DNA from 2 places in the Geodermatophilus sp. SYSU D01105 genome. Region 2 is predicted to be linked to the other one. Evidence: riboswitches for the same ligand, from Rfam matches in the RefSeq annotation. Region 2 holds a riboswitch; the other holds the start of a gene.
What was found. Region 2 has a riboswitch for thiamine pyrophosphate ahead of thiM (hydroxyethylthiazole kinase). Riboswitches for the same ligand answer to the same signal wherever they lie in the genome.

Region 1 (15,533 bases), 150 kb from region 2:
GGGCTGGACGCCGCGTGGTCCAACGACGCCGACGACCCCGACCTCGTGGCCCGCGCGGCGGCGGAGGAGCGCGTCCTGCTCACCCAGGACCGCGGCCTGCTGATGCGGCGGGCGCTGCCCTCCGGGGCCCTGGTGCGCGGCGCCCGACCCGACGACCAGCTCGCCGACGTCCTCGACCGGTTCGCTCCCCCGCTGGCGCCGCTGACCCGGTGCACCGCCTGCGGCGCCCTGTTGCAGCCGGTCGCCAAGGCGGAGATCGCCGACCGGCTGCCGCCGGGGACGCGGCGGACCCACGACGAGTTCTCCCGCTGCCCGGCCTGCGGCCGCGTCTACTGGCGCGGCGCGCACGCCCGCCGGATCGGGGCGGTCGTCGCGGCGGCGGAGCGGCGGGGTGCCGGCACCGCGTAGGACAGCCTCACCTCGGCCCCCGGGGGCCACACGTTGGCCCCGGCGTGTCACCCGCGGCGGGCACAGGGAGGAGCGCCCACCCACCCGCTCCACCGCTGCGAGGCCGCCGTGTACCTCTCGAAGACCGAGGCCGCCGTCCTGCCCACCACCCTCGTCGGCGTCCCCAGACCGGCCCGCGACACGAGCGGCCGGCGGCGCATCTGGCCGCTGCTGGGCCCGGCCTTCGTCGCCGCGGTGGCCTACGTCGACCCGGGCAACTTCGCGACCAACTTCTCCGGCGGCGCCTCGTTCGGCTACACGCTGCTGTGGGTGATCGTGGCGGCCAACCTCATGGCGATGCTGATCCAGAGCCTCACCGCCAAGCTCGGCCTGGCGACCGGACGGGACCTCGCCACGCTCTGCCGCGAGCAGCTGCCGCGCCCGGTGACGCGGGGCCTGTGGCTGCAGGCCGAGGCGGTCGCCATCGCCACCGACCTGGCCGAGATCGTCGGCGGCGCGGTCGCGCTGTACCTGCTCTTCGGGGTGCCGCTGCCGATCGGCGGGGTCATCACCGCCGTCGTGGCGTTCGTGCTGCTGGCCGCGCAGTCCCGCGGGCACCGGCCCTTCGAGCGGGTGATCGCCGGGCTGCTGCTGGTGATCGGCCTGGGCTTCGGCTACACGCTGGTGGGCTCCGGCGTCGACGCCGGCGGGGTCGCGGGCGGCCTGGTGCCGTCGTTCTCCGGGTCGGAGAGCCTGCTGCTGGCCACCGGGATCCTGGGCGCGACGGTGATGCCGCACGTCATCTACGTGCACTCCGCGCTCACCCCGGGCCGCTACGGCGACGTGGTCACCGCCGGGCGCACCGCGTCCGGCCGCCGCCGGCTGCTGAAGGCCCAGCGGATCGACGTCCTGGTGGCGATGGGGCTGGCCGGGCTGGTCAACGCCGCGATGCTGGTGATCGCCGCGCAGCTGTTCACCGCCGACGACGGCATCGCCTCGCTGGAGAGCGTGCACGCGGGGCTGGGCGACCAGCTCGGCACCGGAGCCGCCCTGGCCTTCGCCCTCGCGCTGCTCGCCTCGGGTTTCGCCTCCTCGTCGGTCGGCACCCACGCCGGCCAGGTGGTCATGGCCGGCTTCCTGCGCCGGCACATCCCGGTGCTCGCCCGCCGGCTGATCACCCTGGCGCCGGCCCTGGCGGTGCTCGTCCTCGGCGGCGACCCGACGACGGCGCTGGTCTGGTCGCAGGTGGTGCTCTCCTTCGGCATCCCGTTCGCCCTGGTGCCGCTGCTGTGGCTGACCGCCCGTCGCTCGGTCATGGGCAACTGGGTCAACCGGCCGGTCACCACGATCGCCGGTGCGGTCGTCGCCGCGCTGATCATCGGCCTGAACGCCCACCTGCTGCTGGGCTTCGTCCTCGGGTGAAGGACACCCCCTGCCCCCCACCGCGAGCCTGCGAGCGGCGGGGAGCAGGGGGCCGGGCGCCATGATCACGGGGGCACCGGCGGACGGGGGACACCGGCGGACGGCGGCAGCGGCGGAGCGGGCTAGGCTGGCACCACAACCGAACACACACAGCAGGGGAGCGCTTCGGCGCTGAGAGTGCGGGATCCCGCAGACCCTCGAACCTGATCCGGGTCATGCCGGCGCAGGGAGTCTGGAGGAAGTCATGGCCGAGCAGGCCGTCCGTCCGTCGTCGACTGCGCCCACCGGGGCGCGTGCGCGCTGGCGCACCGTCGACATCGTCGTCACCGCCGTCCTGGGCGTCGCCTTCGGCGTCGTCTTCTGGGCCTGGGGCCTGCTGTGGGCGGGCACGGGCACGGCCTTCGCCGCCTTCCCGCCCGCGCAGGCGTTCATGTACGGCGTCTGGCTCATCCCCGCCGTGCTCGCCCCGCTGGTGGTGCGCAAGCCCGGCGCCGGCCTGTTCGCCGAGCTGGTCGCCGCGATCGTCTCCGCGCTCCTCGGCTCGGCGTGGGGGACGACGACGATCGTCTACGGCCTGCTGCAGGGCCTGGCCGGCGAGGCGGGGTTCGCCGTCGCCCGGTACCGCCGCTTCGGCTGGCCGCAGGCGCTGCTGTCCGCGGCGCTGGCCGGCGCGATGGCCGCCGTCCTCGACCTCGTCTACTACTACCCGGACTGGACCGCGGGCTGGAAGACGACCTACGTGGCGCTGGTCGTGGCCAGCACCGCCGTCATCGCCGGGCTCGGCAGCACGGCGCTGACCCGCGCGCTGGCCGCCAGCGGTGCGCTCTCGGCGTTCGCCTCCGGCCGCACCCGGGTCTGACGCTGACCGGTGGTGCCCCGGCCGCCGTCCGGCTGGCCGGGTGGGGCTTCCGGCACGCCACCCGGCGGGCCTGGGCGGTCCGGGACGTCGACCTGGTGGTCGCGCCCGGTGAGCGGGTGCTGCTCACCGGAGCCTCCGGGTCGGGCAAGTCCACGCTGCTGCGGGCGCTGGGCGGGCTGCTGGAGCCCGAGAGCGGGGATGCCGTCGGCGAGCTGACCGTCGACGGGCAGCCGCCCGACCGGCGGCGGCAGCGCGTCGGCATGGTCTTCCAGGACCCCGACTCGCAGCTGGTCATGACCCGCGCCGGGGACGACGTCGCCTTCGGGCTGGAGAACGTCGGCACCCCGCCGGCCGCGATCGGGCCGGCCGTGGACGCCGCCCTGGCCGCGGTCGGTTTCGACCTCGGCCGGGACCGGGCGACCGGCGCCCTCTCGGGCGGGCAGAAGCAGCGGCTGGTGCTGGCCGGCGCGCTCGCCCCCCGTCCCGGCCTGCTGCTCCTCGACGAGCCCACCGCCCAGCTGGACCCGGACGGCGCCGAGCTGGTGCGCGGCGCGGTCTCCCGGGCCGTCGCCGACCGGAGCGCCACGCTGGTGGTCGTCGACCACGACGCCGCGTCCTGGCTGCCGCTGGTCGACCGCGTCGTCGAGCTGCGGGCGGGCGGCGGCGTGGTGGAGCACGGTCCGGGGTGGGCCCCTGCTCCGCTGCGCCTCCCCGACCGGCGCGCGCACCCCGCCGGGGCGGTGCTGCTGACGGCGGAGGCGGCCGGCTACACCCACCGCGGCGCGGCCACCCCGGCGCTGCCGCCGGCCGACGCCGTCCTCCGGGCGGGCCGGACCCTGGCCGTCACCGGTCCCAACGGCACCGGCAAGTCCACGCTGGCGCTGCTGCTGGCCGGCCTGCGGGCACCCACGACCGGCCGGGTCACCGCTGGGCCGGCGCTCACGGCGGGGCTGCGGCGCCCGGACCGGCCGCCGTCCCGCTGGCGGGCCGGCGAGCTGGTCGCCCGGGTCGGCACCGTCTTCCAGCACCCGGAGCACCAGTTCCTCACCGGCCGGGTGCGCGACGAGCTCTCGCTCGGCCCGCTGCGTGCCGGCGCCGGCGAGGGTGCGGCCCACCGGCGCGCCGACGAGCTGCTGGAGCGGCTCGGCCTGGCGCCGCTGGCCGACGCCAACCCCTTCACCCTCTCCGGCGGGCAGCAGCGGCGGCTGTCGGTCGCCACCGCGCTGGCCACCGGGCCCCCGGTCCTGGTGCTCGACGAGCCGACCTTCGGCCAGGACAGGGACACCTGGTCGGAACTCGTGGCCCTCCTGGCCGAGCAGCAGGACGGCGACCGCGCCCTGTGCCTGGTGACCCACGACGCCGACGTCGTCGCCGCACTGGCCGACGACGTCCTGAGCCTCGGGGTCCCGGTGGCGGTCCCGTGACCCCGCCGCTCGCCCTCGGCCCGGTGCGCCCGGTCCCGCTGTCGGCGGTGAACCCGGTCGCCCAGCTGGGCGCCATCGCCGTCCTCACGGTCGTGCTGCTGGTCAGCGGCGACCTGGTCACCCCGGCGGTGGTGCTCGCGGCCGAGCTCGCGCTGCTGCCGGCCGCCGGGCTCACCACGCCCCGGGAGGTCCTCCGCCGGACCTGGCCGCTGCTGCTCAGTGCGGCCGGGGTCGCCTGGGTCAACGTCGCCTTCGGCGCGGCCGACGGCGCGACGGCCTGGCTAAGCGGCGCCACCTGGGGCCTGCGGGTCATCGCGCTGGCGCTGCCCGGGATCCTGCTCGTGGCCTCCACCGACCCGGTCCGGCTGGCCGACGCGCTCACCCTGCACTGGCGCGTGCCGACGCGGTTCGCCTACGGCGCCCTGGCCGCGCTGCGCCTGGTCCCGCTGCTGGCCGCGGAGTGGGAGACCATCCGGCTGGCCCGGCGGGCCCGGGGTGTCGACGCGGGGGCGAACCCGGCGGCCCGGGCCCGGCTGCTCGCCGGCACGGCGTTCGCCCTGCTGGTGGCGGCGATCCGGCGCGGCACCCGGCTGGCGACGGCGATGGACGCCCGCGGGTTCGACTCCGGCGTCCCCCGCTCCAACGCCCGCGGCTCGGTGCTGCGCGCCCGCGACGGCTGGTTCGTCGCCGGCGCGGTCGCCGTCTGCGCCGCCGCCGTGGCGCTGAGCGTGACCACCGGGGCCTGGGACCCGCTGCTCGGCTGAGGCCCCGGGGCCGTCAGGCCGCGGGCACCGGGCGGCGGGACCGGCCGGGCAGCACGAGGTTGAGGACGACGGCGACCACGGCCGCGACGACGATCCCCGAGTCGAACAGCGCCCCCCACTCGCCGGTGACGCGGTCCACGGCGTCCGGCGCGGCGGCGATCCCCCGGCCCAGGCCCACCGAGAGCGCCACGATCAGCAGCCCGCGGGTGTCCAGGCCGTCCTTGCTCAGCAGCTGCACGCCGATCGCGCACACCATGCCGAACAGGACCAGCACGCCCCCGCCGAGCACCGCCGGCGGGATCGCGGCCAGCACCGCCGCGACCTGCGGGAGCAGGGACAGCCCGACGAGGACGAGCGCGCCGATGGTCACCACGTGTCGGCTCATCTGCCTGGTGAGGGCGACCAGGCCGATGTTCTGGCTGAACATCGTCGTCGGCAGGGCGCCGAACACCCCGCCGAGGACGGCGCTGCCGCCCTCGGCCAGGATGCCGCCGCGCAGCTCGCGGGCGGTGGCCGGGCGCCCCGCCCCGCCCTCGGTCACCGCGTGGACGGTGCCCACCGAGTCGACCATGTTGACCACGCCGACGACGGCCATCGAGAGCACCGCGACGAGCGGGAAGGACACCCCGAACTCGAACGGGGTGGGCACGGCCACCAGCGGCCGGTCGCCGACGCCGGAGAGGTCCAGCAGGCCCAGCGGGATCGCGACCAGGTAGCCGACGACGACGGCGACGAGCACCGAGGCCGTGCACAGCAGCCCGCGGCAGAACTGGTTGAGGACCACGGTCAGCACGAGCACGAGCGCGGCGACGCCCAGGTCCACCGGCGAGCCGAAGTCGGGTGACCCCACGCCACCGGCGGCCAGGTTGACGCCGCTGGGCAGCAGTCCCAGCCCGATCACCAGGATGATCGTCCCGGTCACCACGGGCGGGAAGAGGAACGCGATGCGGTGGATGCCCAGGGCGATCGCCACCTGGACGGCGGCGGTCACCAGCACCCCGCCCAGGACGGCGGACAGCCCGTACTCCCCCGCGAGCGGGACGGCGACGGCGATGAACGCGAAGCCCGAGCCCATCATCAGGGGCAGCCGGCTGCCGACCGGGCCGATGCCGACGGTCTGCAGGAGGGTGGCCAGCCCCGCGCACAGCAGCGCGGCCTGGACCAGCAGGACCGCCTCGCCGGTCGTCGCGCCGATGACGCCGGCCAGGAGGATCGCCGGCGTGAGGTTCGACGTGAACATCGCCAGGACGTGCTGCAGCCCGAGCGGCACCGCGACGGTCCACGGCGGGCGGGCATCGGGGTCGGCGCGGTCGTGGGCCGGGGCGGTCGTCGGCTCGGTGGTGGTCATCGGGACTCCTGGGGCTGGGCGTCGGTCCGCCAGCAGGGTCGCGGAGCTCTGTTCCGGGCCGGTGTCGTCCCCATTGCGGTGCGGGGGCCCCCGGGCCGGGGCGCTACGGTGCCGCCCGTGCCGACGCGCTACGTGGTGCTGCTCCGGGGCGTCAACCTGGGGCGGGCGCGGCAGATGGGGATGCCCGAGCTGCGGGAGACCCTGACCGCGCGCGGCCACGGCGGCGTCCGCACCCACCTGCGCAGCGGCAACGTGGTCCTGGACAGCCCGTTGTCCGCCGACGAGCTGACCGCCGACGTCGAGGCGGCGCTGCGGGAGCGGTTCGGCTTCGAGGTCCCCGTCGTCGTCCGGACCGGGACGGAGGTCGCCGACCTGGTGGCCGCCGACCCGCTCGGTGCCGTCGCCACGGACCCGGCCCGGCTGCTCGTCACCTTCCTGCGTCGGCCGCCGGACCCCGAGCGGGTGGCCGCGCTGCCCCCGGCGGACCGTGGCGAGTACCGGGTCGTCGGCCGGGAACTGCTGCTCTGGCTGCCCGACGGGATCGCCGGCACGCCGCTGGCGTCGTGGCGCTGGGACACGCTGCTCGGCGTGCCGGGGACCTCGCGGAACTGGAACACCGTCCGGAAGCTGGCCGATCTGGGCGCCGTGTGACACCTGTTACAGCCAGGTTTAGCGGGGGGCCGGTGGTGCCATACGCAGGTGTTCGGCTCGCCCGCGGGCCGCAGCGAGGTGCGCCTCCGGGCGACGAGCACGTGAGGGGACCAGCGGCGTGACACGGGAGACGGCCGGGCCGGTCTGGCCGTCGGCCACTCCTCCGGCGGCCCGCGAGGGCCTCCGGTGGGAGCTCGCCGACGTCGCCGAGCTGCCGCGGGTCCGGGCGGAGCTGCGTCGGCACCTCAGCGCCGTCGACCCCACCACGGTCGACCTCCGCGACCGGCTGGTGCTCGCCCTCGACGAGATGGCCTCCAACGCACTGCGGCACGGTGGCGGTCGGGTGGCCGCGGCGGTCCGCGGAACCGGGGCGGGCTGGCTGATCGAGGTCTCCGACAGCGCGGCCGCCACGCCGCCGACGCCCGCGGTGGGCCGCGACCCCAGCGAGGGCGGCCTGGGGCTCTACCTCATCGCGGAGCTGGCCACCGACCACGGCTGGTACGTCTCCGCCGGCGCCAAGCACGTCTGGGCCGTCCTGAGCTCCTGAGCGGCCCCGTCCAGGGGCTCGCCGCGAGCCTGCGAGCGGTGAGGAGGACGGGTCCTCCTACTGCGGGTGCAGGCGGATGGCGACCAGGGCGATGTCGTCCTGCAGGCCCTCCGGCCGCAGCCGCTCGATCACCGCGTCGCAGAACTGCTCGAGGGGCAGGCTGCCCAGCTCGGCCAGCGCGCCGCGCAGCCGGGCGATGCCCTCGTCCAGCGGCAGGTCACGCCCCTCCACCAGGCCGTCGGTGTAGAGCAGCACGGTGGCGCCGCGCCGGAAGGTCACCGCGTGCTCGCTGCGCCGGGCGGCCGGGTCGACGCCCAGCATGAGCTCCGGGCGCTCCCCGGCGAGCTCCTCCACCCGCCCGTCGGCGTGCAGCAGCAGGGGCGGAGGGTGCCCGGCGTTGGACCAGCGCAGGCTGGTCAGCCCGGCGGCGCGCTGCTCCGGCGTCTGCTCGACCCGCGCGACGGCCGCGGTCGCCATCGTGCGCATGCCCAGGCCCTCGATCGCGGCGTCGAGGTCGGCGAGGACCCGGGCCGGGCCGACGTCGGGCCGGTGCGCGATGCCGCGCAGCATCCCGCGCAGCTGGCCCATGGCGGCCGCGGCGGCGGTGTCGTGGCCGACGACGTCGCCGATGACCAGCACGGTCGACCCGTCGGGCTGCAGGAAGGCGTCGTACCAGTCGCCGCCCACCTCGGCGACCTGGACCGCCGGCAGGTAGCGCACCACGATCTCCGCCGAGTCGGCGGACGGCGGCTCGGTGAGCAGGCTGCGCTGCAGGCCCTCGGCCAGGCTGCGCTGCTGCTCGTAGAGGCGGGCGTTGTCCAGCGCCAGCGCCATCCGGGAGGCGACCTCCTGCGCGGCCGCGACGTCGTCGGCGCCGACCCGCGGCCGGTCGGGCGACCGGTAGACGCTGAGCGCGCCCAGCGTGCGCCCGCGGGCCGACAGCGGCAGGGTCAGCGCCGTCCGCGGTGCCAGCTGCCAGAACAGCTCCGCCGCCTCGCCGGTCAGGGTGTTGCCCACCGTGGCCCCGACGTCGTCGACGGTGAGCGTCCGCCCCGAGGCCAGCGCCCGCATGACCGGTGCGTCGGGGCGGATGGCGGCGAGGCGCAGGCCCGCATAGCGCTCCACCGCGGGCCGGACGTCCGGGTCGCCGTGCCACGAGCCGACGTCCCGCATCCGGCCGTCCTCCCCCGCGAGGCTGACGATCGCCCAGTCGCCCAGCACGGGGACGACCGCCTCGGCCAGCCGCTGCAACGCGGCCTCCTCGCCCTTGCCGGCGGTCAGCGTCTCGGCGGTCACCGCGCTGACCTCGGCGATCATCGCCAGCCGGGCGGCACCCGCACGCGCCCGCTCCTCGGCCGCCCGGCGCTCGGTGACGTCGAGGAAGTACACCGACAGCCCGTCGGGGCCCGGCCACGCCCGCACCTCGTACCAGGCGTCCAGCGGCGGCGGGTAGTAGGCCTCGAAGACCCGCTCCTGGCCGGTGGCCGCCGCCCCGCGGTAGTGGACCTCGAAGTCGCTGTCCACGGCGTGCGGGTAGAGCTCCCAGATGTCGCCGCCGAGCAGCTCGGCGCGGGAGCGGCCCAGCACCCGCTCGGCCTCGGCGTTGACGTAGGAGAACCGCCACTGCCGGTCGAGGGCGAAGAACGCCGCGTTCATCGACTCCAGCACCCGGGCGACGCGGGCGTCGGCGTGCCGGTGGTCGGTGGTGTCGTAGCCGGCACCGAGCAGGCGGACGGCGACCCCGTGGGCGTCGGCGAGCGCCCGGCCGCGGCCCTGCACCCAGCGGGTCTCCCCGGTGGGCAGGACGATCCGGAACTCCGCGTCGTACTCGCCGACCGCGTCGATGGCGCCCTGCAGGGCCGCCAGGGTCCGGTCCCGGTCGTCCAGGTGCACCCGCGCGGCGAAGGCGTCGATGGTCTGGTCGAACGTCGCGCGGTCGTAGCCGAAGATCGCCAGCAACCGGTCGTCCCAGGTGAGCCGGCCGGTGACCAGGTCCCAGTCGAAGCTGCCGATGCCGGCGGCGTCGATCGCGAGGTCGAAGCGGAGTCGGGCGAGCTCGGGCTCGGGGTACCCGGCCACCGGGCGCGGCCGGTCCACGCTCACGTCTCGAGTCACTCGCAATCCAGGGGCCGGGCGGCGGGGGCTGACGCGGCTCGGCCGCGGCCTGGCCGGTGCCCGCGGGGAGACGGCCGGCTGGTCCTTTGTCTCACGGCGTGGCCCTCCGTACAACAGGTGTGGCGGGATCGACACCGCGGACGGGTCCCGCCCCCGGGGGCAGGGAGGGCGGGACCCGAGCGGTCGCGAGCGACCGCGTCGTCGTGGAGCGTTCCTCCACCCTGGGGAACGAGCCTGCTGCCCAAGGGTCACGCCTCGCCGGGAGAACGACCGACGGCGGGCGCCCCCGGTCCGGGAGGGCGCCCGCCGTCGGGCGGGGAGGGGCGGACGGTCGTCGTCCGCCGGCACGAGGGTCACGTCCTGCGTGCGGGCGTCCAGCGTCACGGCGCCCGGCGAGCACGGCGGCTCCGTGGCCCGGCCGGTCTGCTGCGTCGACTCCCGGCCGCGCCGGGGAGGCGACCCGGCGGCGCGGACCCGCGACGGCGCCCGGCGAGGTCGTGCCGGTCGGACCCGGGGGCGCGGGTGCCGGCGGATGACCTGGTCCCTCCCGCGGACGGCGGCCCGGTGCCGCGAGCCGGCCGCCCAGCGGTCTGCGCCTCCCTGGTGGGTCCGCGCGCTGCGTCGGGGCGCAGTCGGCGGGAGGTCGAGGCGAGTACCGGTGGAGCGGGACGACTGGGGCGGCGGGTGCCACCGTCACGAGGGGACGGGCGGGGCGGTGCGAGGTCGGCCAGGAGGAGCGAGACGGTGCCGAGGCGACGGTCGCGGTCACCGGAGGGGGAAGGCGGTGACCGGCAGCCGGCGGGCTGGCGGGGGTGCGGTGGACGGCGTCCGCGGCGAGGGCCGTGGTCGCGCTGGGATCAGCCGGACGGCGATCCCCGGGCCGGGGGTGGCCGCGGGTCACCCCGCGCCCGGGCCGGGGCGGAGGCCCGGGGCGTTCCTCGGCGGTGCCCGGCCGGCGCGGTTCCCGGGGAGGGGGTGGGCCGCGGTGCCGGCACCTGCCGGGCGAGCGGGGGGACCACCGGGACGCGGGGCGGAGCGACCGGCCGGGGAGCCCGGGCCGGACGGAGCGCCGCGGCGGGGGAAGGCGCCGCGGGCTGGATCGTGGGGGTGTTCGGCAGCTCGGTGAGCACCACCGGGCCGTCGGGACGGAGAGCCGGGGGGACCGGGCGGCCCCACGCGAGGTGGGCGCCGTCGGGCCCGGCACCCCAGAGGGCCAGGCGGCGGACGAGCCCGCGCAGCCGGGCGCGCAGGCTCGGCCGCGCCGGCTGGTCGGCCGCCGGCCGGGGGGCGGCGGCCGGCGGCTCCGGCACCGGTGCGGCGGAGGACGCCGGCGCGGCCGGGCGGGGCCGGGGCGCCGGCACCGGCCGGGCGACCGGGAGGGAACGGGCCGGCCGCCGGGCCGCACCCGGGCGCAGCACGGCCGCCCGGCCCGGCCGCGGCCGGCGCAGGGGCAGCTCGTCGGCGCGCTCGAGCACGTCGAGCAGGCCGCTGAGGGTCAGGTCGTCCGCCACGCGGGACGCGCGGGTCACGGGTGCCCGGTCCAACGCCATGACGTCCTCCTGCAGGTAGTTGCCGCGACCGGGGAAGGTGCCGCGGACAAGGAGAAAGGTAGGGACGGCGGCCCGCGCGGACGGCCGTTCGGGACACCTCCCGGAGAGCGCGTGACCGAACCGTTGCAGCGGGTCTCCGCACCGGCCGGTGACCCCGCGCTCGTCCCAGGGCCTTGTCGACAAGCCGTGCCCTCCCGAGCGTGGGAGCCGCTGGTCAGGGGCTCGGTCACCCCGGGACCCGCTGGGGCGCGCCCGCGTGTCGGGGCCCGGTCCGCCGGGTCGGTCCCGGTTTGCCGGGTCGGTCCCGCCTGCCGAGACTCGACCGGTGACCGGACCGGCCGAACCCGAGACCAGGCTGCGCCGCGCAGTCAGCGGCAGGCTCCTCTACCTCTTCGTCCTCGGGGACGTCCTCGGCGCGGGCGTCTACGCCCTCGTGGGCGAGGTGGCCGCGGAGGTGGGTGGCGCCATCTGGGTGCCGCTGGTGCTGGCGCTCCTGCTGGCCCTGCTGACGGCCGCCTCGTACGCCGAGCTGGTCACCAAGTACCCGAGGGCGGGCGGGTCGGCGGTGTTCGCCGAGCGGGCGTTCCGGCGCCCGGTGGTCGCGTTCCTCGTCGGCTTCTGCATGCTCGCCGCCGGGGTGACCAGCGCGGCCGGCCTGGCCCTGGCCTTCGCCGGCGACTACCTGGGCGTGTTCCTCGACGTGCCCGCCGCGCCGGCGGCACTGGTGTTCCTGCTCCTCGTGGCGCTGCTCAACGCCCGGGGGATCAAGGAGTCCCTGCGGGCCAACACGGTGATGACGCTGGTGGAGGCCTCCGGCCTGGTGCTCGTCGTCGTCCTCGGGGCCGTGGTCCTCGGCCGGGGGGACGGCGACCTGGGCCGCACCGTGGAGTTCCCGCCCGGGGTCTCGGCGGGCTCGGCGGTCCTCGGCGCGGCGCTGCTCGCCTACTACTCCTTCGTCGGCTTCGAGACCTCGGCCAACGTCGCCGAGGAGGTGCGCGACGTGCGCCGGGTGTACCCGCGGGCGCTGTTCGGCGCGCTGCTCACCGCGGGCGTGGTCTACGTGCTCGTCGGCCTCACCGCCGCGGTGGTGCTGCCACCGGAGGAGCTGGCCGGCTCCAGCGGCCCGCTGCTGGACGTCGTCCGGGCCGCGGACGCCGGCATCCCCGACCAGCTGTTCGGCCTCGTCGCCCTGATCGCGGTCGCCAACGGCGCGCTGCTGACGATGATCATGGCCAGCCGGATGGCGTTCGGCATGGCCGAGCAGGGCCTGCTGCCGCGGGCGCTGGGCCGGGTGCTGCCGGGACGCCGCACCCCCTGGGTGGCGATCGCCGTGACGACGGCGGTGGCGATGGTGCTGACCGCGACCGGCTCGCTGGCCGCGCTGGCCAACACCGTCGTCCTCCTGCTCCTGCTGGTGTTCCTCAGCACGAACACCGCGGTGCTGGTGCTGCGCCGCGACCGGGTGGAGGCCGACCACTGGCGGGCGCCGACGGTGCTGCCGGTCCTGGGCATCGCCTCCTGCCTGCTCCTGCTGGCGCGGCAGGAGGCGGGGACGTGGGTGCGCGCCGGGGTGCTGCTGGCGGTGGGCGTGCTCCTGCACGCCGGGACGCAGGTCGCGCGCCGGCGGCGGGACCGGACCGAGCCCCGGGAGCGCTCCGTCGCCGGCTGACAGGATGGCCCGGTGGCCGACCGCACCCCGCTGGTGATCGACACCGACCCGGGCATCGACGACGCGCTGGCGATCCTGCTGGCCCTGGCCAGCCCCGAGGTGGACCTGCGGCTGGTCACCACGGTGCACGGCAACGTCGAGCTGGCGCAGACCACCGACAACGCGCTGCGGGTGCTGCACCTGGCGGGGCGCTCGGACGTCCCGGTCGCCGCCGGAGCCCGGGACTCGCTGGTCTACCGGCAGCCGGAGCGGGCCGGGCACGTGCACGGCGGCACCGGACTGGGCGGGGTGCAGCTGCCGGCCTCCCCGGCCGCCGTCGACCCGCGTCCGGCCGTGGTGGCCCTCGCCGAGCTGCTGCTGGCCTCGGAGACGCCGGTGACCGTGGCCGCGATCGGGCCGTGGACGAACATCGCGCTGCTGCTGGCCACCTACCCCGAGGCCGCCGACCGGATCGGCCGGCTGGTGCTGATGGGCGGTTCGGCCGGCCGGGGCGGGAACGTCACCGCCGCTGCGGAGTTCAACGTCTGGGCCGACCCGGAGGCCGCCCAGCGGGTGCTGGGCTCGGGGGTGCCGACCGTGCTGGTCGGGCTCGACGTCACGGTCCCGACGGTGCTGGACGCCGACGGGATCGCCCGGTTCGCCGCCGCGGGGCCGATCGGGGCGACGGCGGCGGCGGTCCTCCAGCAGTACGTGGACCACGCCCGCGCCCAGTACGGGACGACGGGCGTCGTCGTCCACGACGCACTGGCCCTGACCGAGGCGATCGTGCCGGGCACCGTGGGCACCGCGCGGCGCGACGTCGTCGTCGACACCACCCTGGGCGCCGGCCGCGGCCAGACCCTGGTCGACCGGCGCACCGTCTCCGACTCGCCCACCGCCGTCGAGGTGGCCGAGACGGTCGACAGCCCGGCCGCGGTGGAGTTCCTGGTCAGCCGGCTGGAGGCGCTGAGCCGGGGCGCTCGGTGACCCGGCCGCCGTCGTGCGTGGAGTCCACGATGCCGGCGGCGATCTCCCGCAGCTTGCGGTTGTAGCGCTGGGAGGCCTCGCGGAGGATCTCGAAGGCCTGGTCGGCGTCCACCCGGCGCTGGGCCATCAGCACGCCCTTCGCCTGCTCGATGACCGCCCGCGACTCCATCGCCAGCCGCATGTTGCGGGCGTGCTCGGCGAGCCGGTCGTGCGCGTCGGCGTTGGCCACCGCGACCGCGAGCGCCTCGGCCACCGCGCGGCCGACCTCCTCCGCCTCCGGTGCGGCGAAGGCCGCCGGTTGCGAGGAGTAGACGTTGAGCGCGCCGATCGCGCTGCCCTGGTACGGGAGGGGCACCGAGAGCGAGCTGCGGACGCCGACCTCGGTGACGCGGGCCGTGTAGTCCGGCCAGCGCTGCTCGGTGTGCATGTCGTCGATCCGCAGCACCACCCCGGCACGGCCGGCGTCCATGCAGGGCCCGTGACCGCGCTCGTACTGGATCTCGTCGGCGGCCAGCGCCATCTCGCCGGTGTGCGCGGCGGTGAACGCCTTGTCCCCGCGGATCAGGGTGATGGACGTCGACTCCGCACCCGGGATGGCGCGGCTGGCCAGGTCGGTGATCTCACCGAGGACGTCGGCGAGGGCGCGCTCGGCCAGGACCACCCGGGAGAGGTCGCGCAACATCTCGTCCACGCGGCCAGTCTGCCCTGCCCAGACCTCCCGTGAGGACCCCCCGGATCCCGGCGCGACCCCACCCGCTTCTGCAGGACGCGGCCGTTTCGGTCAGGATGGACCCCGGGCTGGCCGCGGACGGGCCGGGAGTCCGCCCAGCACCGGCGAGGAGGTCGCGATGGGCCAGGAGACGTGGCCGCACGCTCCCGTCCCCTCCATGCCCGGCGACGTCTGGCACTGGCAGCTGGACTCGATGCACGTCGTCTCCCGGGTGCGCGCCGACCTGCGTGCCCGCATCGCGCACCCGTCGGTCTGCTCGGCCTCCACCGACGACGCCCGCGACGGGCTGCTGCTCGTGTTCGAGGAGCTCGCGTCCAACGCCCTGCGGCACGGGGGTGGCGCCGTCCGCGCCCTGGTGGTGGCCGGCACCGACGGCTGGCTGCTCGACCTCAGCGACGAGGCGCCGGACAAGCCGCCGGTCCCCGCCGTCGACCGCGACCCCGCGTTGGGTGGCATGGGGCTGCACCTGGTGGCGCAGCTGTCCTCCGAGTACGGCTGGGAGAACCGGCCCGGCCGCAAGCACGTGTGGGCGCGGCTGCCCAACGGCCGCCAGCCGCTGGAGAGCGCCCAGGAGTGGGTGCCGGAGCCCCGGGCGCCGGAGATCCCCCGCCACCAGGACTGAGGCGGTGACATCGCGGTCCTACCGGACCGCACCGCGGCCAGGTGCCGTCCCCCCGCTGAGCTGAGCCCCTCCCGTGTCCCGATCGGGAGACCCGCAGAGCCCCCGCGACCGGTCCACCCCGCGGCCAGGTGCCGTCCCCGCCTACCTGCCGGCGCGGGTGACGGCGGCGCAGAACCGGTCGTGGTCCTCACGTACCTCCGCCATCGGTGCCAGCACCTCCTCCTGGGCCACGACGTCCACCGCGGCGCGCAGCCGCGCCTCGGCTCGGCGCGCCCGCCGCCGGGCACGCAGGCCCACGAACGGCCGGGCGACCAGGGCCAGCAGCGCCCCCGCCAGCAACCCGCCCACCAGCAGCAGCGTGGGCAGGGGCAACCCCTCCACCCGGGGCAGCGGGACGACGTCGTCGAGCTGGAACAGGCCCAGGGCCACCAGGGCCAGCAACCACAGCGCGCCGGCCAGCGCGACGAGGGTCAGCAGCC
Region 2 (15,533 bases):
CTGCGCGGTGAGGGCGGTCAGCACCGCCGTCCCGTAGACGCGCAGGGCGCTGAAGGTCTTGAGGTCGGCCTGGATGCCGGCGCCGCCGCTGGGGTCGCTGCCGGCCACGGTGAGGGCGACCGGCACCCCGGCGCTCACCGGCCCACCCCGGCCAGCCGCCCGCGGGCGATCTCCGCCCGCAGCCCGCGGGCCGCCGCCGCGGGGTCGGCCGCCCCGCAGACGGCGGAGACGACGCAGATCCCGTCCACCCCGGTGGCGGCCACCTCCGCCGCGCGGGCGGCGTCGATGCCGCCGATCGCGACCGCGACCAGCCCCGCGGCCCGGGCGGCGGACGTCAGCGCGCCGGTGCCCTCCAGGCCGAGGCCGGGTGCGGCGTCGGGCTTGGTCGGCGTCGCCCACACCGGGCCGATGCCGACCAGGTCCACGGTGCCCGGCGGCAGGGCCAGCGCGGCGTCGAGGTCGGCGGCGGAGGTGACGCTCAGGCCCAGCACCACGCCGGGCCCGAGCAGCCGCCGCACCTCGGCCGGGGGCAGGTCGTCCTGGCCGACGTGGACGCCGTCGGCGCCGGCCAGCAGCGCGACGTCCACCGCGTCGTTCACCACGACCGGCACGTCGCGCCGGTCGGCCAGCGCCGCCTGGACCGACCGGGTCAGCTCGAGCAGCTCCCGCCGGGAGGCGGTCTTGTCGCGCACCTGGACGGCGGTCACTCCACCGGCCACCGCGGCCCGGACGACGTCGGCCACCGGCCGCGGCCGGGACAGCGCGGTGTCGGTGACCAGGTAGAGGGTCGGGTCGAACCTCACGGCTCCGCCCGCACGTCGGCCCCGGCCAGGGAGTCCCCGTCGAGGGCGTCCAGGGCGTCGAGCCAGGCCGGCGCGAAGGTGCCGGGCCCGTCGGCCACGTCGGCGGCCACCTCGGCGGCGAGCGCCACGTGCGCGTGCGCGGCGACGGCGGCGGTCAGCGGGTCGTCGCAGACGGCGAGGTAGGCGGCGACGAGGGCACCCAGCGCGCACCCGGCCCCGGTCGTGCGGGTGAGCAGGACCGAGCCGCCGCCCACCCGCACCGTCCGCCGTCCGTCGGTGAGCAGGTCGACCTCGCCGCTGACCGCCACGACGCCGCCGGTGCGCCGGGCCAGGTCCGCGGCGGCCTGCGCGGCGGCGTCGGTGCTGTGGGTGCTGTCCACCCCCCGACCGCCGGCGCCCGCCCCGGCCAGCGCCATGACCTCCGAGGCGTTCCCCCGGACGGCGGTCGGGCGCAGCTCGACCAGCTCGGCGGCCAGCGCCGTGCGGTAGGCCAGCCCGCCGACGGCGACCGGGTCGAGCACCCACGGTGTGCCGGCCGTGCCGGCCGACCGGGCCGCCAGGCGCATCGCCTCGGCGGTGCGCTCGTGCACCGTCCCGACGTTGACCAGCACCGCGGAGGCGACCGCGGCGAAGTCCCCGGCCTCCTGGGGTGCGTCGACCATGGCCGGCGCGGCGCCCGCGGCGAGCAGGGCGTTGGCCGTCGTCGTCTGGACGACGGTGTTGGTCAGGCAGTGCACCAGCGGTGCAGCGGTGCGCAGCGCCTCGCGGGCCGCGCGCAGGTCCATGGCTCCCACGCCGTGACATCCCTTCGCCAGTACGAACTGGAGCAGGTTCGACGGGTGTTCTCTCAGCCCCGGGCGGGGCACCCCGTGCCACTTACGCCCTCGAACCTAGCAACGTCGTCCCGGCCGGGGGCGCTCAGGCGGCGAGCGGGACGAAGCGCTTCAGCTTCCCCGAGGGCGGCCGCGCGATCCGGGCGACCGGCGTGACGGTGACCTCCGGGTCGGGGACGCCGACCCCCGCCAGCTCGTCGGCGATCGTCGCGGCCAGGGCGCCGGTGTCGACCGGCGCGGTGGCGTGGACGACGACCGCCGCACCCAGGGGCGTCTGGCGCACCTGGTACTCCACGACCTCCCGCCGGCGGGCCAGCGGGGAGCGGAAGACGTGGGGGTGCACCCGCACCGCGCCGTAGGTGAAGACGTCGTCCAGCCGCCCGTACGGGTCCTCGATCCGCCGGTGGGTGCAGCCGCAGGGGCAGGGGCCGTCGACCAGCGTCAACTGGTCGGTGAGCTCGTACCGGATCAGCGGCAGCGCGGTGTTGTAGAGGTTGGTGAGCAGCACCGTGTCCGACCGCGTGCCGGGCGGCACCGGACGCCCGTCGGTGGTCACCAGCTCGTTGACCATCAGGTCGTCGGCCAGGTGGGTGCCGAACCGGCAGGGGCAGCCGTTGCCGCCCGCCTCGGAGGTGCCGTACCAGTTGCCGACCGGGACGCCGAAGGCCTCCTCCAGCGCCGCCCGGGTCTCGGGCAGCAGCGGCTCGCTGGTGCCCATCACCCAGGCCGGGGAGATCCGCAGCCGGCCGGCCAGCGCCTCGGCGGCCAGCTCGTGCATCGCCGAGGAGTAGCCGCAGAGCAGCGTCGGCTGGGCGGTGTTGAGGCCGGCCACGATCTCGGCCATCGGGAGGGTGACCGGGAACCGGACGATCTCCACCTGCGGGTTGGTGAACGTCTGCGGCGCGGCGCTGGTCATGTGCGTCGGCGCCGCGGCGGCGACCATGCCCAGCTTCGGCCGGATCCCGGCGAGCGCCGGGTCGGTGCGCAGCGCCCGCACCGGGTGGCGCATCAGGCTCCAGTAGACGGTCGCCCAGCCCTCCCAGTCGTAGACGAAGACCCCTCGCCGTCCGGACGAGCCGCCGGAGGCGCACGCGTGGTAGCGGTCGAACAGGTAGGCGTCGGAGGTGAGCCGGTCGAGGTGGGCCTCCACGACGTCGAGGGTCAGCCGGTCGTCGGTGACGATCTCGTCGAAGTGCGCCATGAGGTCGTCCTTGGTCATCACCGGCAGCTCGGGGAGGGTGTCCTCGGTGAGCTCGTCCGGGTCGACGCCGGCCAGCCGGTGGCGGTGCCACGGGGAGAGGTCCCGGGCCACGCGGACCAGGCGGCGCAGGGCGTCGCGGCGGTGCTCGGCGAGCCGGTCCGGAGGCCACTCGAGGGGCGCGAACAGCCGCGGGGCGAGGGCGGTGGCGTCGGCCAGGTGCCGCCGGCGGAGTGTCTCGTAGGTGGTCATGGCCGCGACGCTAGGAACGGGCGGGACGGCGGTCCGGCGTACCGGTACGTGCCCGGGTACCCGAATCCACGCCCGCCGGGGTCCCCGAACGCGCCCTCCCTGCTGCCCCCGGACCCGCCCCCGCTGTGCCCGGACCCGCCCCCGCTGTGCCCGGACCCGCCCCCGCTGTTGCTCCCGGACCGCTGAGCCCCTCGGCCGCCACGTACCGGGCCAGCTCGACCCGGGACCGCACGCCCAGCCGGGCGTAGGTCCGGGCCAGGTGTCCCTCCACGGTCCGCTCGCCGATGAACAGCCGGGCGCCGATCTCCCGCGCGGACAGGCCGGTGGCCGCCAACTCCGCCACCTCACACTCGCGGGCGGTCAACGAGCCCGGGCCGCGGGCGGCCGCGGCCTCCCGGCGGCCCCGTGAGCCCCGGCGAGCCAGCGCGTCGAGGGCGTCGTCCCGCCGGACCAGCGCGCCGCAGGCGGCGTAGCCCTCGGCCGCGGCGGCCAGCTCGGCGGTGGACCGCTCGCGGTCGCCGGCGGTGAGCCCCAGCAGGTGGTGGGCGCGGGCTCGGTGGATCGGCCAGCTCGCCGCGTCCAGGGTCTGCACCGCACCGGGCCGCCCAGCGCTCCGCCGCGCGGTCCCGCCCTTCGCCGTGGGCGGACCAGCCGCGGGCGAGGTCGGCCAGGGCGGCGTGCGCGGGGACCCCGGTCCGCTCCGCGACCCGGTCCAGGGCCGGCGCCGCGGAGGGGGTGGGCCGGCCGAGCCGGGCGCCGGCCTCGGCCAGGTCCACCAGACAGGGCAGGGTGAGCAGGATGCCCAGCTCGTCGAGTCGCCCGGCCAGCCGGTGCAGCTCGGGCAGCACGTCGTCCCGCCGTCCGGCGAGGGTCGCGCACACCGTCGCCGCGTAGGCCACGATCTCGCCGTAGACCCCGCGGGTGCCCGCGTACGGGGCGCGGGCCACGGCCAGGAACCGGGCCGACTCGGCGTGCTGCCCCAGCTCGGCCGCCGCGGCCGCCGCGGTGGCCGAGGCCCAGGCGGTCCGGCGGCCCGGGCCGACCGGGTGCGCGTCGGCGGTCCGGCGGGCCGCCGCCACGGCGCCGGGGAAGTCACCGGCCAGCCAGCGGACGAAGACCTCCAGGGGCAGCGGCGGCTCGTCGGGGGCGAGCTCCCGGGCCTCCTCCACCCGCGGCAGCGCCTCGTCGACCCGGCCGGCGATCACGAGCAGCTGGGCCTCGTTGTGCAGGGCCATGGAGAGCCGGTAGCGGCTCCCGTCCGCGCGGGCCATGGCGTTGCTCTCCCGCAGCGCGGCCCGGCCCACGTCGAGCGCGCCGGAGATCGTGGCGGTCAGCCCCAGCGTGCGCAGGGCCCGGCCGAGGACGACCCGGTCCCCCAGCGCGCGGGCACGGTCCACCACCCGGGCCGAGGAGTCCCGGATCGCCGGCGCGGAGCTGCCCGCGAGGTGACGGATCCAGGCCAGCTCGTGTCCGGCCAGCAGCGAGCCGCGGGTGTCGCCCGCGGCGGTGAACAGCTCGGCCGCCTCCGCGCACAGCCGCTCCGCTCTCGTGAGGTCGCCGTCCCCCCACGCCAGGAAGCTGGCCAGCCGGAACCGCACCTGGGCGCGAGGGCGCGGGTCGGGCACGTCGGCGAGCGCGGCGTCCATGGCCTGGAGCGCGCCGATGCCGGCGGGTGCGTGCTCGTCGGCGCGGTGGTCGAGCACCCACTCGGCGTCCCACCGCAGCGCGTCGACGACGGCCACCCAGCGGGGGTCCCCGGCGGGGAGGAGCCCGACGAGTGCCCCGAGGACGGCCAGGGCCTCGGGGAACGCGCCGGCCGCCTCCGCGCGCCGCTCGGCCTCGATGAGGACGCCGACGGCCTCGTCGTCGTCCGCCCCCGTCGAGCGGGCGAAGTGCGGTGCCGCCTCCCCCACGCGGCCGGCGTCGAGCAGCACCCGGCCCACCTGGCGGTGCAGCAGGCGGCGGCGGGCCGCGCCGATCCGCCGGTAGACGGCCTCACCCAGCAGGGGGTGGGCCGGCTCGTAGGACAACCGCAGGCCCCGCTCCTCCTCGGCGACCAGGTCGGCCCGCACCAGCGACTCCAGCGTGCCGGCCAGCGTCGCCGGCTCGGACCCGGCGAGCGCGACCAGGCTGCGCAGGTCGGTGCGCCGGCCGAGGACCGCCAGCAGCTCCAGCAGCGCGACGGCGTCCGGGGTCAGCCGGGCGAGGTCGAGCTCCACCCGCTCGGCCAGGGACGCCGGCAGCCGCGGCAGCTCCGGTGCGGCCAGGTCGGCGCCCTCGGCGCACAGCGCCCGCAGCAGCTCGATCGCCGCGAACGGGTTGCCGCCCGAGCGCCGGGCCAGCCAGTCGGGCAGGGCCGCCGGCACCGGCGTCCCCGGGCCGAGGACCGCCGCCGCGAGGTCGGCGAGCGCCGCGGCCGGGAGCGGCGCCACCGGCAGCCGGCGCAGCGACCCCTCCTGCTCCAGTCCCAGCAGCACCCGCCCCAGGGCCGGCTCCGCGCGCAGCGGGGCCGGCCGGGCGGTCGCCAGCGCCAGGACCGCGGCGCCGGCGCAGCCGTAGGCCACCGAGTGCAGGGCCTCCAGCGACGAGGCGTCGGCCAGGTGCAGGTCGTCGAAGCGGAGGACGACGGGACGCTCGGCGGCCAGGCTGCGCAGCACCGCGGGGAGTGCCGTCATCAGCCGCGCGCGGGATGGCGCCCCCGCGGACCGGGCGCCCGTGGCCGCGGCGACGCTGCGCAGCACCGGGGCGAGGTCGGCCTCCGAGCCGGCGCAGTGCCGGGCGACGTCCTCGGCGGGCAGTCCGCGCAGGTGGCGCTCCAGCGCCTCGGTCCAGAGCCCGAACGGCGCGGTCGACCCCAGGGGGAACGCCCGCGCGGCCAGGTCGACGACGTCCGGACGGCGGACCACCAGCTCGGCGGCGAGCCGGCTCTTGCCCACGCCGGCCTCGCCGGTGAGCAGCAGTCCCCGCCACTCACCGCGGGCGGCGCGGTCCAGCTCGCGGGTCAGCAGCGCGAGCTCGTCGGCGCGGCCGACCAGTCGCGGACCGCGGGCAGACCGTCGCACCCCCATCCCGGCCCCCTCCGCCGGTGTCGCTCGGCGTCCAGGGTTCTCCCCCGGCGGGTCCGTGTCAGCCCCTCGGCGCGCTCCGGGTCGGGGACGGCGGGTCGCGGTCGGCGGTCGCGGTCGGCGGTCGCGGTCGGCGGGCTCAGTCGCTGCCGGTGAGCGCGGTCGAGGGCAGCCAGTCGGCATCGAGCAGCTCGGCGATCCCCTGCAGGGACGACGTGTCCGCCCCCGCGGTGGAGCCGCTGACCGCCAGCCGCTCCACCATCACACGGGCGACCTGCTCCTCGACGGTGTCCTCGGCGAACGCGACCCGCCACGGCGAGACCTGTCCGTCCCGGTGGGTGCGGCCGGTGACCTGCCGGGCCTGGATGCCGGAGAACCGCGGCTGGTGGAACAGCCCGACCCGCGGGGTGGCCGCGGCGGTGGACCCGTTCGGCAGCAGCTCTCCCGCGTGCAGGCTGATCGAGGCGGTCACCGTGAACACGCACACCGGCGCGGCCCCGGTCTGGAAGCGCAGCCGCTCGGCCTCGACGTCGAACCGGTCGCGGCCGTAGATGGCGGCCACGGCGATCCCCGAGTCCAGCAGCGCCTCGCGGATCGGGTCGGCCGCGGTCTCCACGAACTCCACCGACACGGCGACCTGCCGCTCGGCCTCCAGCTGTGCCGTGACCCAGTCGACGGTCGCCTGGGCGCGGATGAGGCCGGCCTTCTGCCGGAACCGCAGCAGCGCGGCGCGGCCACGCGCGGTCTGCCGACCGCGGCGGGCCAGTTGCATCTCGGCGCGGAACTCCTGCCACTCGGACTCGTAGGCGGCCTGCTCGGCCGGCGTCAGCGCCACCGGCGTCCCGGTGACCGACACCGGGCCCCACGGCGCGGGGCGGTGCAGCGTCGCCGGTGGGGTGCCCTCGGCGAGCCAGCCCTGCAACCGGGCGAGGTCGGCGCGGCGGCGGTCGGCGTCCTCGGTCCAGGCCCAGCCGTACCGGCCACGTTCCACGTGGAACCCGTGCTCGGCGAGCTTCGCGGGCAGGTCGGCCCACGCGCGCAGCGGCTCGCCGTGCCGCTGGGCGAACTGCGGCGCCAGGTACGGGAGCTCCAGCGGCGTGTGGGCCGGGGTGGCGGTGGCCGCGATGACGAACGGCGCGTCCTTCACCCGGCCGGCGCCGGAGACCGCCTTCCAGTGCTTCCACCGCTGCGTGGTCGTGTGCCGGACCATGTGCGCCTCGTCGGCGATGACGACGTCGAACCGGAGCCGGCTGACCTTCCCCAGCCGGTCCCAGGTGGTCACGCACCAGCGCAGCCCGCCGTCGCCGAAACCGGCGATGGACCGGGTCCAGTGCGGGATGGTGATGGCGGCTGGGCGGTCGGCGACCACGAGGACGGTGCGGCCGCCGCGCTGCGCCGCGACCTCCCGAGCGGCCAGGACGGCGGTGCCGGTCTTGCCCACCCCGGGGTCGTCGCCCAGCAGGAACACCCGGTGGCCCGCCTTCGCCGACGCGGCGATCGCGGCGGCGCCGGAGAGCTGCTCGTCCCGGGGCTGCACGGGGCGGCTCGCGGGGACCGGACGCGGTGTGGCGTTGAGCTCGTCCTCGAGGAAGCGCTCGAAGGTGTACGGCGGCGGGTCGTAGGGCGCCAGCTCCGGCGGCAGTTCCCGGCCGACGTACACGTGGGCCTGCAGGTCCGGGCGCCACTGGGCTCCGGGCGCCGGTGCGCGGAACGGGACGGCGAGCACCCACACCCGCTCCCCCGGGCCGGCGACCGGGCGCTCCGGCGCGGGCTTGGCGGGGCGGCGCGCCGGCGCGGCGCGGCGGGTACCGGTGCGGCGGGTGCTGCTGCCGGTGGTGCTGCTGCGGCTCGTGGTGCTGCGGGTGGTGCTGGCTGAGCGGCTCGTCGTCCGGCGGCGCCGTCCGGGCATGGGTGTGCTCCCCCTTCGTCCCCGGCACGCTAGAGCGCCGCTGCCGCCTCGCCCGTCAGGCCGCCCGGCACGTCGTCCCCGGATCGCGGGTCCGCCTCCGGCCGTGTGCAGCCGGTGCCGGGCCTCTGGTGGAATCCCCCGGTGACCGAGAACGCCGAGGAGCGGCTGCACGCCCGGACGCTGGGCGAGGCCGGCCCCCGGGTCGTCTTCGTGCACGGGCTGTTCGGCCAGGGCAAGAACTGGACGACGATCGCCAAGGGTCTCGCCGGCGACCACCGCGTCACCCTCCTCGACCTGCCCAACCACGGGCACTCGCCGTGGACCGAGCGGGTCGGCTACCTGGACATGGCGCGCATGGTCGCCGAGGAGCTGCGGTCGTTCGGGGAGCCGGTCACCCTCGTCGGGCACTCGATGGGCGGCAAGGTCTCGATGCAGGTCGCCCTGCGGCACCCGGAGCTGCTGCGCGCGCTGGTCGTCGTCGACATCGCCCCCAGCGAGTACCCGGTGTCCGGCGGGCGCACCGACGACCCCGACGAGGAGGCCTCCCCGTTCGCCGCGTACATCGCCGCGATGCGGGAGGTGGACCTCGGCTCGCTGCGGAGCCGTGAGGAGGCCGACGCCGCGCTGCGTGCCGCCGTCCCGAGCCGGATGGTGCGCTCGTTCCTGCTGCAGAGCCTGGTCCGCGAGGGGCTGGGTGCCGACGGTGGCTGGCGCTGGCGGCTGAACCTGGAGCTGCTGGAGCGCGACCTGGGTGAGCTGCGCGGCTTCCCCGAGCCGCCCCCGGGCGCGCGCTACGACGGCCCGGTGCTGTGGATCGCGGGGGCCAACTCGCACTACGTGCTGCCCGAGGACCGCCCGCGCATGGAGCAGCTCTTCCCCACCACCCGACTCGTGCGGGTCAAGAACGCCGGTCACTGGGTGCACTCGGAGCAGCCGCAGGTGTTCCTCGAGACGCTCAAGCGCTTCCTGGAGCGCGTGGAGGCCTGAGCACCGCCGGCCCTCGAGAGCCCCGGGTCCCCGACCGGCCACCGCTCGGGGCCGAGGTCGAGCAGCGTGGCGGACAGGCCGTCGAGGTCGGCCTCGGGCAGCCCGTCGAGGGCGGAGCGGAGTTCGGACACCTCGCCCTCCTCCCTGGCCACGCACCGGATCGACGGGTCGAGGGTAGGACCGCGGCGAGACGGGAAAGTGCAGGTCAGGAGGTTGTGGACGGAGGGCGCGCCTGTGGACGGCGACCTCGTGGGAGGTGCTCCGCCTGGTGGGATGGGCACGGCGGGAGGAGCCGAGACGACCTGGGGAAGGGATGGTGCGACACCGTGCGAGGAGCACTCCTGGTGGGACCGACGACCGGGCACCGGTCGCGCCCGGTGCGGCCCGCGGGCCAAGATCAGCGCATGACCGACCCCCGCGCCGGACAGCCGGCCCGGCCGAGCGACCTCATCGACGTGGCCTCGCTGGTCACCGCGTACTACACGCGGGAACCGGACCCGGCCGACCCGGCGCAGCAGGTCGCCTTCGGCACCTCCGGCCACCGCGGCTCCGCCTTCGACGGTGCGTTCAACGAGGCGCACATCCTCGCCACCACCCAGGCGATCTGCGAGTACCGGGTGGCCCAGGGCTACGACGGTCCGCTGTTCCTCGGCCGGGACACCCACGCGCTGTCCGAGCCGGCCTGGGCCAGCGCGCTGGAGGTGCTCGTCGCCAACGACGTCCCGGTCCTCGTCGACGCCGCTGACCGGTACACGCCCACGCCGGCACTCAGCCACGCCATCCTCACGGCCAACGCCGGGCGGACCTCCGGTCTCGCCGACGGCATCGTCGTCACCCCGTCGCACAACCCGCCCCGCGACGGCGGCTTCAAGTACAACCCTCCGTCCGGTGGCCCGGCGGACACCGACGCGACCAGGACCATCGCCGACCGGGCCAACGAGCTCCTCCGCGCCGGCCTGGACGGCGTCGCGCGGATCCCGTTCACCCGGGCGCGGGCGGCGGCGCGCAGCCACGACTTCCTCGGCGCCTACGTCGACGACCTGCCGTCGGTGCTGGACCTCGACGCCGTCCGGGATGCCGGGGTGCGCATCGGTGCCGACCCGCTCGGCGGGGCCAGCGTCGACTACTGGGGGGCGATCGCCGAGCGGCACCGGCTCGACCTGACCGTGGTGAACCCCCTGGTCGATCCGACCTGGCGGTTCATGACCCTGGACTGGGACGGCAAGATCCGGATGGACTGCTCCTCGCCGAGCGCCATGGCCTCGCTGATCGGCAAGCGCGAGCAGTTCCAGGTCGCCACGGGCAACGACGCCGACGCCGACCGGCACGGCATCGTCACCCCCGACGGCGGGCTGATGAACCCCAACCACTTCCTCGCCGTCGCGATCTCCTACCTGTTCTCGCACCGGCCCGACTGGGGCGCGGGCACCGCCGTCGGCAAGACGCTGGTGTCGTCGTCCCTCATCGACCGGGTCGTCGGTGGCCTGGGCCGGCGGCTGGTGGAGGTGCCGGTCGGGTTCAAGTGGTTCGTGCCCGGACTGCTCGACGGGTCGGTCGGCTTCGGCGGTGAGGAGTCGGCCGGCGCGTCGTTCCTGCGCCGGGACGGCCGGGTGTGGACGACGGACAAGGACGGCATCCTCCTCGCGCTGCTGGCCAGCGAGATCCAGGCGGTGACCGGCCGCTCGCCGTCCCAGCTGCACGCCGACCTGACCGCGCAGTACGGGGAGTCCAGCTACGCCCGCATCGACGCCCCCGCCACCCGCGAGCAGAAGGCCCAGCTCGGCAAGCTGTCGCCGGAGGACGTCACCGCCACCGAGCTGGCCGGTGAGCCGATCACCGCCAAGCTCACGCGCGCACCGGGCAACGACGCCGCGATCGGCGGGCTCAAGGTGGTCACCGAGAACGCCTGGTTCGCCGCCCGGCCCTCGGGCACCGAGGACGTCTACAAGGTCTACGCGGAGTCCTTCAAGGGCCCCGACCACCTCGCCCGTGTGCAGGAGGAGGCCCGCGCCGTCGTCACCGCCGCCCTCGGCGGCTGAGCAGCGGCAGGCGGCCGGCGGTCGGGCGGCGGGCGGGACCGCCGGTGAGCGGCCGGCCGGCGGGCAGTGGGCGGACGCGGGTGACGGCCGGTCAGGAGCCGGTGACCAGCCCGCCCACGAACACCGCGGCCAGCGAGACGACCGGGACGGCGGTCAGCAGCGCCAGCCGCCAGCCGCCGAAGGGCACCATGTCCCTGCCCGTGCGGGGGTCGACCACGGCGTCGTCGTCCCGGTCCCGGCGGACGGAGCGCACGGTGCGGACGACGGAGGCGCCCAGCACGAGGGCCGCGGCCACGGTGACCACCCCAGCCGGCAGGCCCAGCACGCCGTCCGTGCCGGCGCCCAGGGACCACGACCCGTCGGCCAGCAGGAAGCAGCACACGCCGATCACGACGGCGCCGACCAGGTCCGCCCAGCCCAGGCCGCGGGCGAGCCCCGCCCAGGTGCCGGAGCGGGGGATGCCGAGGGCCTCGGCGACCCGGTCGGCGTACTCCTGCGGCGGGCCGAACGCCTGGTGAGGGTCCTCCCCGGTCTCGGCGACGTGGCTCTCCACCTCCGCCAGCACCTCGCCGATCCGCCGGCCGGGGACGACCCGCGCCCGCATGGCCAGCAGCAGGGCGTCGCAGTAGGACTGCACGCCGCTCGTCGTCGAACGCTGCACGTCGGGCTCCTCAGGGGCGGTGGGACGGGGTGAGCAGCAGGCCAGTGGCCCGCTCGGTGAAGACCTGCCACTGCTCGGTGCGGCTGCGCAGCGCGTCGGCACCCTGGGGCGTGAGGGTGAAGAACTTGCGACCGGGGCCGTGCTCGCCGGCCGCCCAGGCCGAGGTCACCAGCCCCTCGCCCTCCAGGCGGGTCAGGATCGGGTAGAGCGTGCCGCCCTTGACCACGCCCAGCCCGGACTCCTGCAGGCGGGCGGCGATCGCGTAGCCGTAGGTGGGGCCGTCGGCGACGACGCGCAGGACGCACAGGGACAGGACGCCGCGCAGCCACTCCCCCGGCCACCGCTCCTCCGCCATGGCGGAGGACAGTACGGCTGACTAGTCAGCGACACCAGCTACTCCGGCGGGGATCCTTCCGACCGAGCACGAGCGACGAGCGGCGGATTCCCCGGCGACCGACGACGATCGGGGGATGGCCGAGGGTCTGGACGTCGTGAGGCTGGTGCGCGAGCTGGTGGGCCGGACGACGGTCTCGGGGGACGCCGTCGCCCAGCGCGACGCCCTGGGCGTCCTCACCGACGTGCTCCGCCAGCGTGCTCCGCACCTGGAGGTGACCGAGGGCCGCGACCCCGACCACCCCTGGACGCTGCTGCGGACCCCGGCCGACCCCGACCGCCGCCAGCTCCTGCTGGCCTGTCACGTCGACACCGTGCCGGTGCCCGCCCCCGGCGCCTGGCAGCGCGACCCCTTCGGCGCGGACCTCGAGGAGGGCCGGGTGTGGGGCCGCGGCGGGAGCGACATGAAGGCCGGCGTGGTCGCGGCGGCCGCGGCGCTGGCGGCCGCCGACCCCGAGGTCCCCGTCGCGCTGCTGCTCACCAGCGACGAGGAGATCGGCTCGAAGGGAGCCGCTGCCGCGGCCGCCGCGGTCGCCGACCAGTCCGTCGGGGCGGTCATCGTCCCGGAGGCCACCGGCAACCAGGTCGTCCTCGGGCACAAGGGAGCGCTCTGGCTCGCCGTCCGGACGGCGGGGCGGGCGGCGCACGGCAGCACGCCCGAGCGCGGTCACAACGCCGTCCTGGACCTCGTGGCGGTCCTCGGGCGGGCCGGCGGTGCGCTGCCGCTGCGCGGCGACCCCTTCCTCGGCACCGAGACGTGGAACCCGGGCGTGGTCGCCGGGGGCACGGTGCCGAACGTCGTCCCCGACCGCGCCGAGGTCGTCGTCGACATGCGCACGGTCGCCGACGGGGCGCCGCTGCTCGCCTGGTGGCGGGACCAGCCGGAGGTGGCCGACGTCGACGTCCGCGTGGACCTGCCACCCGTCGGCACCCCCGCCGACGACCCGTGGGTGGCCTCCCTGCCCGCCCCCGTGCTCCCCACGCCGGCCACCTACTTCACCGACGCGTCGGTGCTCGGGCAGGTGGTGGGCGGCGCGCCCATCGTGGTGTGGGGACCGGGGACCCCGGCGGTGATGCACGCCGTCGACGAGTACGTGGAGCTCGCCGAGCTCGAGCAGGCGGCGGCCGCGTTCACTGGCGTCGTCGGCCGCTGGCGCGGCTGAGGGAGGACCCCGCCGAGGGCAGGGGCCCTCAGCGCCGGCGCGCGGCCTTGTCCGCGTACATGGCCTCGTCGGCCTCGCGTACCAGCAGCTCGAACGCCAGCTCCGGGTCGGTCCCGCCGGCCACCGTGCCGATCCCGATGCTCATGCTCAGCGGGATGGTCACCGCCTCGACCCGCAGGGGCTCGGTGACGCGGTGCCGCAGCCGCTCGGCCAGCGCCTCGGCGTCGGCACGCTCGCTGTTCTCGCACACGATGCTGAACTCGTCCCCGCCCACGCGGGCCGCGGTGTCGCTCGCCCGCAGGACCGACGTCAGCCGCTCGGCGAACGCGACCAGCACCGCGTCGCCGACCGGGTGGCCGTACTCGTCGTTGATCTCCTTGAAGCCGTCGAGGTCGATGCCGAGCAGGCAGGTGGGTGTGCGCTCGCGGTACCCGCGCTCCAGGGCGTGCCGCAGCCGGTCGCTGAAGAGGATGCGGTTGGGCAGGCCGGTGAGGGGGTCGTGCAGCGAGCGGTGGACCAGCGCGGCCTCCAGCGCCTTGCGCTCGGTGATGTCCTCGACGATCGCGACCACGTGCGGCGGGTCGCCCTCCGGCGTCTCGGCCACCCACGACGAGGTGACCTGGACCGGCACCACGCTGCCGTCCTGGCGGACCAGCCTGGTCTCGTGCCGCATCGTCCGGCGCCGCTCGACCAGCTCGGTGTAGGCCTCGGCCGTGGACAGCGCGTCCTCCGGGTGGATCAGCTCGAGCACCGAGCGGCCGTAGAGGTCGTCGGTGCTGCGGCCGAGCATGGCGCCGAAGGCCGGGTTGGCGTCGACCAGGAGCCCGGACGGCGTGGCGAGGACGATGCCCATGGGGGCGTTGGCGAACGCGCTCCGGCGGTCCGCCGGTGGCAACGTGCCGGCGTTCGTCACATCCCACCTCCGTGCCGGACATTCTGCGCAGAACAGGGGCCAGTTGCTGCAGGTTCTCGACCTGGAGTGCCCCGGACGGTTCCACGTGGAACCTCCCGGCGGGGGAGGATGGGGCGTCCCAGTGTGGCGTGTTCCGACGAGGGGAGCTCCCGTGAACGAGTTCGACCTGGTGCTGCCGGCCGCCGTGGACGTCCGCGAGGTCGGCATGCGCGACGGGCTCCAGTTGGAGGCGCCGGTGCCGCTGGAGGCCAAGCTGCGCATGCTGGAGGCCCTGGTGGCGACCGGGGTGCGGCGCATCGAGGCGACGTCGTTCGTCTCGCCGAAGGCCGTCCCGGCGCTCGCCGACGCCGACGCGGTCGCCGCCGAGCTCTCCCGGTGGGGCGACGTCCTCTGGTCGGCCCTCGTGGCCAACCCGCGCGGCGCGACCCGGGCGGTGGACTCGGGCGTGTCGAACCTGGAGTACGTCGTCTCGGCCTCCGACGGCCACAGCCGGGCCAACGCGGGGCGCTCCACCGCCGAGGCGGTGGGGGCGGTGGCGGAGATCGCCGGCCTCGCCCACGGCGCAGGGGGCTCGCTCGAGGTCGTCATCGCCACCGCCTGGGACTGCCCGTTCGACGGTCGCACCCCGATCGGCCGGACGGTCGACGTCGCCCGGGCCGCGGTCACCGCCGGGGCCGACCAGCTCTGCCTGGGCGACACCATCGGGACGACGACGCCGCTGCGGGTGGTCCAGCTCCTCGACGCCGTCCGCCGGGCGTGTCCCGGCATCGCGGTCGGCGTCCACTTCCACGACACCCGGGGCACCGGACAGGCCAACGCGCTGGCCGCCGTCCAGGCCGGGGTCACCCAGCTCGACTCGTCGGTCGGCGGCCTCGGCGGCTGCCCGTTCGCGCCCGGCGCGAGCGGCAACATCGCCACCGAGGAGCTGGTCTACATGCTCGAGGAGTCCGGCGTGCACACCGGGATGGACCTCGACGCGGTCCTGGCCGCCGCGCGGGTGACCGAGGACGCCGTCGGGCACGAGCTGCCCAGCTCGCTCTACCGGGCGGGCGGCCGTTCGGTCCCCCGCAACGCCGCGACCGTCGCCTGAGGCCGGCCCGGGCCGGTCGGAGGACACGCGGGCCGGCTCGCCCGACCCGTGGTTGGGTGGGGTCATGAGCGAGGTCGACCCCGGCACGGACGGCGCGGTCGAGGTCGTCGACCCGAAGGTCATGCGCGAGGTGCTCGGGCACTTCGCCTCCGGGGTCACCGTGGTCACCGCCCTGGCCGAGGACGGACCGGTCGGCTTCACCTGCCAGTCGTTCAGCTCGCTGTCGC

Region 1: linked by a shared signal. The riboswitch ahead of ACI79I_RS08865 (ECF transporter S component) and the one ahead of thiM (hydroxyethylthiazole kinase) in region 2 are both predicted to bind thiamine pyrophosphate.

Annotation. Positions count from the first base shown of each region.
Region 1 is NZ_JBJGYR010000007.1:176,959-192,491, reverse strand. It holds gene ACI79I_RS08875 (Mut7-C RNAse domain-containing protein) at 1-408, shown strand, start outside; gene ACI79I_RS08870 (Nramp family divalent metal transporter) at 517-1,809, shown strand; TPP riboswitch at 1,954-2,057, shown strand; gene ACI79I_RS08865 (ECF transporter S component) at 2,054-2,668, shown strand; gene ACI79I_RS08860 (ABC transporter ATP-binding protein) at 2,701-4,092, shown strand; gene ACI79I_RS08855 (energy-coupling factor transporter transmembrane component T family protein) at 4,089-4,856, shown strand; gene ACI79I_RS08850 (uracil-xanthine permease family protein) at 4,870-6,204, opposite strand; gene ACI79I_RS08845 (DUF1697 domain-containing protein) at 6,322-6,855, shown strand; gene ACI79I_RS08840 (ATP-binding protein) at 6,974-7,402, shown strand; gene ACI79I_RS08835 (SpoIIE family protein phosphatase) at 7,460-9,505, opposite strand; gene ACI79I_RS08830 (hypothetical protein) at 10,375-11,067, opposite strand; gene ACI79I_RS08825 (APC family permease) at 11,393-12,736, shown strand; gene ACI79I_RS08820 (nucleoside hydrolase) at 12,749-13,702, shown strand; gene ACI79I_RS08815 (ANTAR domain-containing protein) at 13,665-14,384, opposite strand; gene ACI79I_RS08810 (ATP-binding protein) at 14,551-15,054, shown strand; gene ACI79I_RS08805 (GTPase) at 15,196-15,533, opposite strand, start outside.
Region 2 is NZ_JBJGYR010000007.1:23,817-39,349, reverse strand. It holds gene thiD (bifunctional hydroxymethylpyrimidine kinase/phosphomethylpyrimidine kinase) at 1-138, opposite strand, end outside; gene thiE (thiamine phosphate synthase) at 135-803, opposite strand; gene thiM (hydroxyethylthiazole kinase) at 800-1,588, opposite strand; TPP riboswitch at 1,590-1,683, opposite strand; gene ACI79I_RS08175 (phenylacetate--CoA ligase family protein) at 1,722-3,086, opposite strand; gene ACI79I_RS08170 (response regulator transcription factor) at 3,097-3,429, opposite strand; gene ACI79I_RS08165 (ATP-binding protein) at 3,431-6,154, opposite strand; gene ACI79I_RS08160 (helicase) at 6,291-8,060, opposite strand; gene ACI79I_RS08155 (alpha/beta fold hydrolase) at 8,202-9,047, shown strand; gene pgm (phosphoglucomutase (alpha-D-glucose-1,6-bisphosphate-dependent)) at 9,452-11,086, shown strand; gene ACI79I_RS08145 (HAAS signaling domain-containing protein) at 11,178-11,747, opposite strand; gene ACI79I_RS08140 (PadR family transcriptional regulator) at 11,758-12,102, opposite strand; gene ACI79I_RS08135 (M20 family metallopeptidase) at 12,218-13,303, shown strand; gene ACI79I_RS08130 (diguanylate cyclase domain-containing protein) at 13,332-14,216, opposite strand; gene ACI79I_RS08125 (hydroxymethylglutaryl-CoA lyase) at 14,368-15,306, shown strand; gene ACI79I_RS08120 (flavin reductase family protein) at 15,371-15,533, shown strand, end outside.